One region of the Enterobacter sp. RHBSTW-00994 genome, then DNA from elsewhere that is predicted to be linked to it. Evidence: predicted binding sites of a transcription regulator. Region 1 holds the regulator's gene; each other region holds the start of a gene.
What was found. The regulator sigma-54, encoded in region 1, starts transcription at its own class of promoters, with help from an activator protein. The targets are predictions, from matches to a motif close to GTTGGCACANNTTTCGCTNT.

Region 1 (3,286 bases):
GCAATATCACCGGTGACAAAATCACCTATCTGGTGAAAGAGCAGAAGATGCAAGCGTCCAGCGAGAAAGGCAAACGCGTGACAACCGTGCTTGTTCCATCACAGCTGCAGGACAAAGGCCAAAGCCAGGCCCCGGCACAGAAGAAGAGTAACTAATTCGTTATGGCAACATTAACTGCAAAGAACCTCGCCAAAGCCTATAAAGGCCGTCGCGTCGTAGAAGATGTCAGTCTGACCGTAAATTCTGGCGAAATTGTTGGCCTTTTAGGCCCTAACGGTGCAGGTAAAACCACTACATTTTATATGGTGGTGGGCATTGTCCCACGCGATGCAGGCAACATTATCATTGATGATGATGACATTAGCTTGCTGCCACTGCACGCGCGTGCGCGCCGTGGTATTGGCTATCTGCCTCAGGAAGCTTCCATTTTCCGCCGCTTGAGCGTCTTCGATAACCTGATGGCAGTCCTGCAGATCCGCGACGATCTTAGCGCCGAACAACGTCAGGATCGCGCCAACGAGTTGATGGAAGAGTTCCATATCGAACATCTGCGCGATAACCTTGGGCAGGCACTCTCTGGTGGTGAACGTCGCCGTGTCGAGATAGCTCGTGCGCTGGCTGCAAATCCTAAATTTATCCTTCTGGATGAGCCCTTTGCGGGTGTTGACCCCATATCGGTTATCGACATCAAACGCATTATTGAACACCTGCGCGATAGCGGGCTCGGCGTACTTATCACTGACCATAACGTCCGTGAAACGCTGGCTGTCTGCGAACGTGCATATATTGTTAGCCAGGGCCATCTGATTGCTCATGGCACGCCTCAACAGATCCTCGAAGATGAACATGTTAAGCGCGTGTACCTTGGGGAAGACTTCAGACTCTGATAGGGTAGAGGTATTGTCACGCCGAACCGGAGAATAATGCTCTGAACATGAAGCAAGGTTTGCAATTAAGGCTCAGCCAACAACTGGCAATGACGCCACAGCTACAGCAGGCTATTCGCCTGTTGCAACTGTCCACGCTAGAACTTCAGCAAGAACTCCAGCAAGCGCTGGATAGCAACCCATTGCTGGAGCAAACCGATCTTCATGACGAGGTAGAAACCCAGCAGACACAAGATACAGAAGCGCTCGACACCGTTGATGCTCTCGAACAAAAAGAGATGCCGGACGAGCTGCCTCTGGATGCCAGTTGGGATGAAATCTACACCGCAGGAACGCCATCTGGAACGCGCGTGGACTATCAGGACGACGAATTACCTGTCTATCAGGGTGAAACAACCCAGTCGTTGCAAGATTATCTAATGTGGCAAGTCGAGCTGACGCCGTTCTCTGACACCGATCGCGCTATTGCGACGTCCATTGTCGATGCCGTTGATGATACCGGTTATTTAACGGTGACGCTGGACGATATCCTGGAAAGCATCGGCAATGATGAGATTGATCTTGAAGAGATTGAAGCGGTTCTGAAACGTATCCAGCGCTTTGATCCGGTTGGCGTCGCCGCTAAAGATCTGCGCGACTGCCTGTTGATCCAGCTTTCTCAGTTTGCCAGGGAAACACCATGGATTGACGAGGCGCGATTAATCATCAGCGAACACCTGGATCTCCTGGCAAACCATGATTTCCGCACACTGATGCGCGTAACACGCCTGAAAGAAGACGTACTTAAAGAAGCGGTCAACCTGATCCAATCACTGGATCCGCGCCCTGGCCAATCGATCCAGACCAGTGAACCTGAATACGTTATCCCTGATGTGCTGGTCAGAAAACATAATGACCGATGGGTTGTCGAACTGAATTCTGACAGTATTCCTCGCCTGCAAATCAACCAGCAGTATGCTTCGATGTGTACCAGTGTGCGCAACGACTCTGACAATCAATACATTCGTAGCAACCTTCAGGAAGCACGATGGTTGATCAAAAGCCTGGAGAGCCGAAACGATACCCTGCTACGTGTAAGTCGCTGTATCGTTGAGCAACAGCAGGCATTCTTTGAGCAGGGTGAAGAGTTTATGAAACCGATGGTGCTGGCAGATATTGCTCAGGCCGTCGAGATGCATGAATCGACGATTTCCCGTGTGACCACACAAAAGTATCTGCACAGTCCACGCGGTATTTTTGAGCTTAAGTATTTCTTCTCCAGTCATGTGAATACCGAAGGCGGTGGCGAAGCCTCGTCGACGGCGATTCGCGCACTGGTGAAGAAGTTGATCGCCGCGGAAAATCCCGCGAAGCCACTGAGTGACAGTAAGTTAACCACCATGCTGTCCGATCAGGGTATTATGGTGGCACGCCGTACTGTTGCGAAGTATCGAGAGTCTTTATCCATTCCGCCGTCTAACCAGCGTAAACAACTGGTCTGACACAACCGATAAGGAAGACACTATGCAGCTCAACATCACAGGACACAATGTCGAAATTACTGATGCTTTACGCGATTTTGTGAATGCTAAATTCGCGAAACTTGAGCAGTATTTCGAAAGGATAAACCAGGTCTACATTGTGTTAAAAGTGGAGAAAGTGACTCATATCTCGGACGCAACCCTGCATGTTAATGGGGGCGAGCTTCATGCCAGTGCGGAAGGGCAAGACATGTATGCGGCTATCGACGGCTTGATTGACAAGCTTGCGCGACAGCTTAATAAACATAAAGATAAACTAAAACAACACTAATTGTCCGGGCAGTTAACGGGTGCAGGAAGGCCTGTTGTGAAACACAACGGGCCATTTGTACAGTTAGCGCTTAGGTGAAATTATGATGAACAACGATTCCGCTCTCCAACTGAGCAACGTCCTTAACCAGGAATGTACCCGCAGTGGTGTCCACTGCCAGAGCAAAAAACGTGCGCTGGAAATCATCAGTGAACTGGCTGCAAAACAGCTGGGCCTACCACCGCAGGTCGTGTTCGAAGCTATTCTGACCCGTGAAAAAATGGGCAGTACTGGCATCGGCAACGGCATTGCAATTCCTCATGGCAAGCTGGAAGAAGATACCTTGCGTGCCGTCGGTGTTTTTGTACAACTGGAAACACCTATCGCCTTTGACGCCATTGATAACCAGCCGGTCGATCTCCTCTTCGCACTGTTGGTTCCGGCCGATCAGACAAAAACCCATCTGCACACGCTTTCTCTGGTCGCCAAACGCCTGGCAGATAAAACCATTTGCCGCCGACTGCGCTCAGCCCAAAGTGATGAAGAGCTGTATCAAATTATCACTGAAGCAGAAGGCAGTCAGGATGATGCATAACAATGAGATGGCCTTCACATCTGTTGTCCTGAGG
Region 2 (3,286 bases), 550 kb from region 1:
CTGAACAGTGCGAACGCAACCGCTTTACCCTGACCGTTAGAGATCAGTACGCCGTTGTTACGCTGACCCACTTCGCCCGGACGAACATCATCGTAATGGCTGAAGGTGGAGTACAGCAGACCCGTACCGGAAGTCATGGTCATGAATTCTGAACGGAAGCCGATCAGACCACGGCTTGGGATCACGTAGTCGAGACGTACGCGGCCTTTGCCATCTGGATTCATGTTTTTCAGGTCGCCTTTACGCTCACCCAGAGCCTGCATAACAGAACCCTGATGCTGCTCTTCAACGTCCAGTGTTACGTTTTCGAATGGCTCTTGTTTACGGCCATCGATTTCGCGGAAGATAACTTTCGGACGGGAAACCGCCATTTCGAAACCTTCACGACGCATGTTCTCGATAAGAACAGACAGGTGCAGCTCACCACGACCAGATACACGGAATGCATCCGCGTCAGGCGTTTCTTCAACACGCAGCGCAACGTTGTGCACCAGCTCTTTGTTCAGGCGGTCAAGGATCTGACGAGAGGTAACGAACTTACCTTCTTTGCCACAGAACGGAGAGGTGTTGACGTTGAAGAACATAGAAACGGTTGGCTCATCAACAGACAGTGCTGGCAGTGCTTCAACAGCCTGCGGGTCACAGATCGTGTCAGAGATGTTCAACTCGCCCAGACCGGTGATAGCAATGATATCGCCTGCTTCTGCCACGTCAGTTTCGATACGTTCCAGACCCAGGTGGCCCAGTACTTTACCGACTTTACCGTTACGGGTTTTGCCTTCGCTATCAATGATAGTGACCTGCTGGTTCGGCTTCACTTTACCGCGTTTGATACGACCAATGCCGATTACACCAACATAGTTGTTGTAATCGAGCTGAGAGATCTGCATCTGCAGCGTGCCGTCGAGATCAACGTTTGGTGCAGGAACACGGTCAACAATCGCCTGGTACAGCGGGGTCATGTCGTCAGCCATGTTTTCGTGGTCCAGACCTGCGATACCGTTCAGCGCAGAAGCGTAAACGATAGGGAAGTCCAGCTGCTCGTCGGTCGCGTCGAGGTTAACGAACAGGTCGAATACCTGGTCAACAACCCAGTCAGGACGCGCGCCAGGGCGGTCAACTTTGTTGATAACAACAATTGGCTTCAGACCGTGGGCAAATGCCTTTTTGGTAACGAAGCGCGTTTGCGGCATTGGGCCATCCATTGCGTCAACGACCAGCAGAACGGAGTCTACCATGGACATTACACGTTCAACTTCGCCACCGAAATCGGCGTGCCCTGGGGTATCAACGATGTTGATACGGTAGTCATTCCATTTGATAGCGGTGTTTTTCGCGAGGATGGTAATCCCACGCTCTTTCTCCAAATCGTTGGAGTCCATCACACGCTCTTGAGTTTCGGCACGCGCATCAAACGTACCGGATTGCTGCAGCAGCTTATCAACCAGGGTAGTTTTACCATGGTCAACGTGCGCGATGATGGCGATGTTACGCAAATTTTCGATCACAACTTTGCCTCAGGCATTTAGAAATAGCGCGTTATTGTACACGGATTAATCGCACTACAAAACAGGATCACAAACATCCCCCGCAAACAAGTATCGCAGAGTTGCTTTGTGATCGCTTTCACGGAGCGTAAAAAGGGCACTTTAACGTAAATTGCACCAATATGGTGCTCCATGTTCACAGTGGAGCACTATACTGGTGCAACATAACCATCGTGGTGCAGCAGTTTTGCACTATGGTGCGCATGATAACGCCTTTTTGGGGTGTTTTAAAAGTTGGCACAGATTTCGCTTTGTATAAATACGGCAAAAAGGCGGCAGCAATGCCAGCCTTACACAGAATTTGAAGACCTCGTTACCACGACGACAATGACCAATCTGGAGAGTTAAGTATGTCCGCTGAACACGTTTTGACGATGCTGAACGAACATGAAGTGAAGTTTGTTGACCTGCGCTTCACCGATACCAAAGGCAAAGAACAGCACGTCACGATTCCTGCACATCAGGTAAACGCCGAATTCTTTGAAGAAGGCAAAATGTTTGACGGCTCCTCAATTGGTGGCTGGAAAGGTATCAACGAATCCGACATGGTTCTGATGCCTGACGCAACCACGGCGCTCATTGACCCGTTCTTCGAAGAACCTACACTGATCATCCGTTGCGATATCCTCGAGCCAGGCACACTGCAAGGCTACGACCGCGACCCACGTTCCATCGCGAAACGTGCTGAAGAGTACCTGCGTTCTACTGGCATCGCAGACACCGTTCTGTTTGGGCCAGAGCCAGAGTTCTTCCTGTTTGACGACATCCGTTTTGGCGCATCCATCTCTGGTTCTCACGTTGCTATCGATGACATCGAAGGTGCATGGAACTCTTCCACCAAATACGAAGGTGGTAACAAAGGTCACCGTCCAGGCGTGAAAGGCGGTTACTTCCCGGTTCCTCCGGTCGATTCTTCACAGGACATCCGTTCGACCATGTGTCTGATCATGGAAGAAATGGGTCTGGTTGTTGAAGCGCATCACCACGAAGTAGCAACTGCTGGCCAGAACGAAATCGCGACCCGCTTCAATACGATGACCAAGAAAGCGGACGAGATTCAGATTTACAAATATGTGGTCCACAACGTTGCACACCGTTTCGGTAAAACCGCAACCTTCATGCCAAAACCAATGTTCGGCGATAACGGTTCCGGTATGCACTGCCACATGTCCCTGTCCAAGAACGGTACTAACCTGTTCTCTGGTGACAAATATGCCGGTCTGTCTGAGCAGGCGCTGTACTACATTGGTGGCGTAATCAAACACGCTAAAGCAATTAACGCCCTGGCAAACCCAACCACCAACTCATACAAGCGTCTGGTCCCTGGCTACGAAGCACCAGTAATGCTGGCTTACTCCGCCCGTAACCGCTCTGCTTCTATCCGTATTCCAGTGGTTGCATCTCCGAAAGCACGTCGTATCGAAGTGCGCTTCCCGGATCCAGCGGCTAACCCATACCTGTGCTTCGCAGCACTGCTGATGGCGGGTCTGGACGGCATTAAGAACAAGATCCACCCAGGCGAAGCGATGGACAAAAACCTGTACGATCTGCCTCCAGAAGAAGCGAAAGAGATCCCACAGGTTGCAGGTTCTCTGGAAGAGGCATTGAACGCACTGGACGCAGACCGTGAGTTCCTGACGGCCGGCGGTGTCTTCACTAACGACGCTATCGATGCTTACATCGCGCTGCGTATTGAAGAAAATGACCGCGTGCGTATGACTCCGCACCCAGTTGAGTTC
Region 3 (3,286 bases), 1.9 Mb from region 1:
GCAGTAAACAGCCCCAGACACAGCATTGAGGAGACAAAGAACTGAATGTTAGGGTCCAGTTCTGACTTAAACCACATGCCGATATTTTCCGGTAACAGTTCGGGAACGACCAGATACCAGGTGAAAAACTGCACAATTAATGGAACGTTACGGAACAATTCCACATAGAGCGTGCCAAGGGTTGAAAGAAAACGGTTTGGGACGGTACGCAGAATACCGAACAGAGAGCCGACAAGAAATGCGAGTATCCAGGCCGTTATGGATAGTGCAACGGTGACCTGAAAGCCACTCCATAGCCAGCCGAGATAAGTGGTGTTGCCGAACGGGGCTTGTTGCAGAAAAATGCCCCAGTTCCAGTCGATTGACATAATAAACTCCAGAAAAAAAAGGGTAGCAGCGCTACCCTCGAAGATTGGTGAGAAGCTCAATGTTTGCGCTGAGTGGGGAACGACCACTCAGCGTATAGTCTGTCCATGCTTCCCGACAATCGAGAGGGCAGGAGATCCCGCCCTTGTCGTTCTAATTAGTTAAGAGCCTTGTCGTTTGGTGTTTTGAACAGCGCTTTCATGTCGTCAGACAGTTCGAAGTTCATGTTGAGGTTTTTAGGTGGAATCGGGTTCTTGAACCATTTATCGAACCATTTTTCCGCTTCACCAGACGTTTGCGTCTGAGCAATGGTGTCATCGATCAGTTTCTTAAACTCCGGATCGTCTTTGCGCAGCATGCAACCGTAGGCTTCTTTTGATTGCGCAGTGCCGACGATTTCCCAATTATCTGGTTTCTTCGCTTTCGCACGTTCGCCAGCCAACAGAGCGTCATCCATCATGAACGCGACAGCGCGCCCGCTTTCCAGCGTACGGAAAGAGTCACCATGGTCTTTTGCGCTGATGATGCGCATATCCATTTTCTTCTCGTCGTTCAGCTTGTGCAGCAGAACTTCAGAGGTTGTACCGGACGTCACCACAACCGCTTTGCCTTTCAGGTCAGCAAAATCTTTAATTTCGCCGCCTTTCTTCGTCAGCAGGCGCGTGCCTACAACAAAGATAGTGTCGGAGAAGGCAGCCTGTTTCTGGCGCTCAAGGTTATTGGTGGTCGAACCGCACTCAAAATCGAATGTACCGTTTTGCAGCAGCGGAATACGATTTTGAGAGGTAATTGGGATCAGTTTTACCTGAATATCAGGCTTGTTCAGCTTTTTCTTGACCGCTTCGACGATTGCGTTGGAGTAGTCCTGAGAATAGCCGACGACTTTCTGTGTGTTGTCGTAGTACGAGAACGGCACAGAAGACTCACGGTGGCCGACCACGATCACGCCGTTTTTAGCAATCTTGTCGAGAGTGCTTTGCCCGGCAGCGGGTGCGGCGTCCTCAGCGTGAACGACGCTTGCGGACATTCCCATCACCAGCATTGCTGTGGCCAGTTTACGTAATTGCATACCCAACTCCTTTTTTCATCTGCGCCAGAGACGCATAGAGACCCAGTGTGATGTTGTTATAGCTCGCTCAAAACGAGTGCAGTGTTATGCATGTTTGTTAACATTTAGTTTGGCTTAATGTAAAGATTTTGCTGCGTTATTGTTTATTTTTGCGAAGCGCGCCGCACCATTTAGAGGCAAAAATCTTTCGTTGCACTCTTGTGGTGCTGTCGATGACCTGTGCTGGTGCGACAAAGTTTCACGTTAAGCCAAATTACGTTTGCGTGAATTAACAAAGCAATAGGCGTGCCAGAAATGCTCTTTCCCCTGAACCTGTTCTTAAAAGGAAGAGGGGAAAAGGTGAGGCTGGATGGTGAAAGAGGGCGCGTAGGATCCCCTCTCCCGGTTGAGAGAGGGGAAGGGGGGAGAAGATTACTTACGACGCTGACGAAGGCTCATTAGCACTGCGCCAAAGCCAAACAGTGCCGTCAGGATCCACAATGGCCAGTTACCGGTGCGGGCATACGGTGTCAGGCCTGTTGTCGGTGTAACTTTAGCAGTCAGTACATCGCGGGTGAACTGCGGGATCATGGCCTGAATTTCACCCTGCGGACCAATCACGGCGGTAATACCATTGTTGGTACTGCGCAGTAACGGGCGTGCTAATTCCAGGGAGCGCATGCGTGCCATCTGGAAATGCTGCCACGGGCCAATGGATTTACCGAACCATGCATCATTGGAGATGGTCAGCAGATAATCGGTATCCGGACGGAAATTATCGCGCACCTGTTCACCGAGGATAATTTCGTAGCAAATGGCGGCGGTCAGTGCAAAACCATGCGCATGCAACTGTGGCTGAACATACGGACCACGGCTAAATGATGACATCGGCAAGTCAAAGAACGGCGCGAGCGGGCGCAGAATCGATTCCAGCGGAACAAACTCGCCAAACGGGACAAGATGGTTTTTGTTGTAGCGGTCAGTGGAGTTGTAGCTGTACGGATTATCCTTACCAAGCGTAATGATCGTGTTGTACGTGTCATACCTGTTTTGCTGGTTCAGACGCGCATCGACAATTCCGGTTATCAGCGTGCTGCCACGGGCGCGCAGCAAATCATCCATCATGTTCAGGAAAGGTTGCTGGTTAATTTCCAGGTCAGGGATCGCGGATTCTGGCCAGATGATCAACTGTGATTTCCCCATCACCTGCTCGGTAGCGTCGGCATAGATTTTGAGCGTGTTCAGCAGTTGCTTCTCATCCCATTTCATCGCCTGCGGTATGTCGCCTTGCACCATGGATACTTGCATCGCACGCTCAGGCTCAAGGGTGTACCACTGAATATAACGAAGCGGGAAAGGAAGGGTGAAGAGCACGATTGCTGTCACCAGTGGTCGCCAGTTGCGTGTGATCATCGCCAGCACCAGCAAACCACTGACCACCATCAGGAGGAAGTTAATTGTCTCAACGCCCATAACTGGTGCGAGACCTTTCAACGGACCATCAATCTGGCTATAGCCGAACTGCAGCCACGGGAAGCCGGTCAGAACCCAACCGCGCAGAAACTCGGTGATTTGCCACACCACGGGTGCGGCAATGGCGACACGCAGCCAGGTGGTTTTTGGCCACAGGCGCGAAAGAATACCCGCAAATAAACCGGTGTAGAGCGAAAGATAAGCCGCCAGCAAAACGACCAGAAAAACGTTAACGGGCCCTGGCATCCCGCCAAACTGCGCGATACTGACATAAACCCAGTTAATACCGGACCCAAACAGACCCAGGCCCCAGAAATAACCGATGGCTGCAGCCTGTAATGGACGACGATTGAGGGTCAGGCCTTGCAGCCCCATCAGAGAGATAATGGCCGCAGGCCA

Region 2: glnA (glutamate--ammonia ligase) is a predicted target of sigma-54. The motif match lies at 1,781-1,800, and genes of this name have one in related genera.
Region 3: HV346_RS06125 (amino acid ABC transporter substrate-binding protein) is a predicted target of sigma-54. The motif match lies at 1,709-1,728, and genes of this name have one in related genera.

The regions. Positions count from the first base shown of each region.
Region 1 covers NZ_CP056199.1:4,266,742-4,270,027, forward strand. Annotated here, with positions in the region: gene lptA (lipopolysaccharide ABC transporter substrate-binding protein LptA) at 1-155, shown strand, start outside; gene lptB (LPS export ABC transporter ATP-binding protein) at 162-887, shown strand; gene rpoN (RNA polymerase factor sigma-54) at 935-2,368, shown strand; gene hpf (ribosome hibernation promoting factor) at 2,391-2,678, shown strand; gene ptsN (PTS IIA-like nitrogen regulatory protein PtsN) at 2,761-3,252, shown strand.
Region 2 covers NZ_CP056199.1:4,815,153-4,818,438, forward strand. Annotated here, with positions in the region: gene typA (ribosome-dependent GTPase TypA) at 1-1,508, opposite strand, end outside; gene glnA (glutamate--ammonia ligase) at 1,898-3,286, shown strand, end outside.
Region 3 covers NZ_CP056199.1:1,306,196-1,309,481, forward strand. Annotated here, with positions in the region: gene gltJ (glutamate/aspartate ABC transporter permease GltJ) at 1-368, opposite strand, end outside; gene HV346_RS06125 (amino acid ABC transporter substrate-binding protein) at 524-1,435, opposite strand; gene lnt (apolipoprotein N-acyltransferase) at 1,847-3,286, opposite strand, start outside.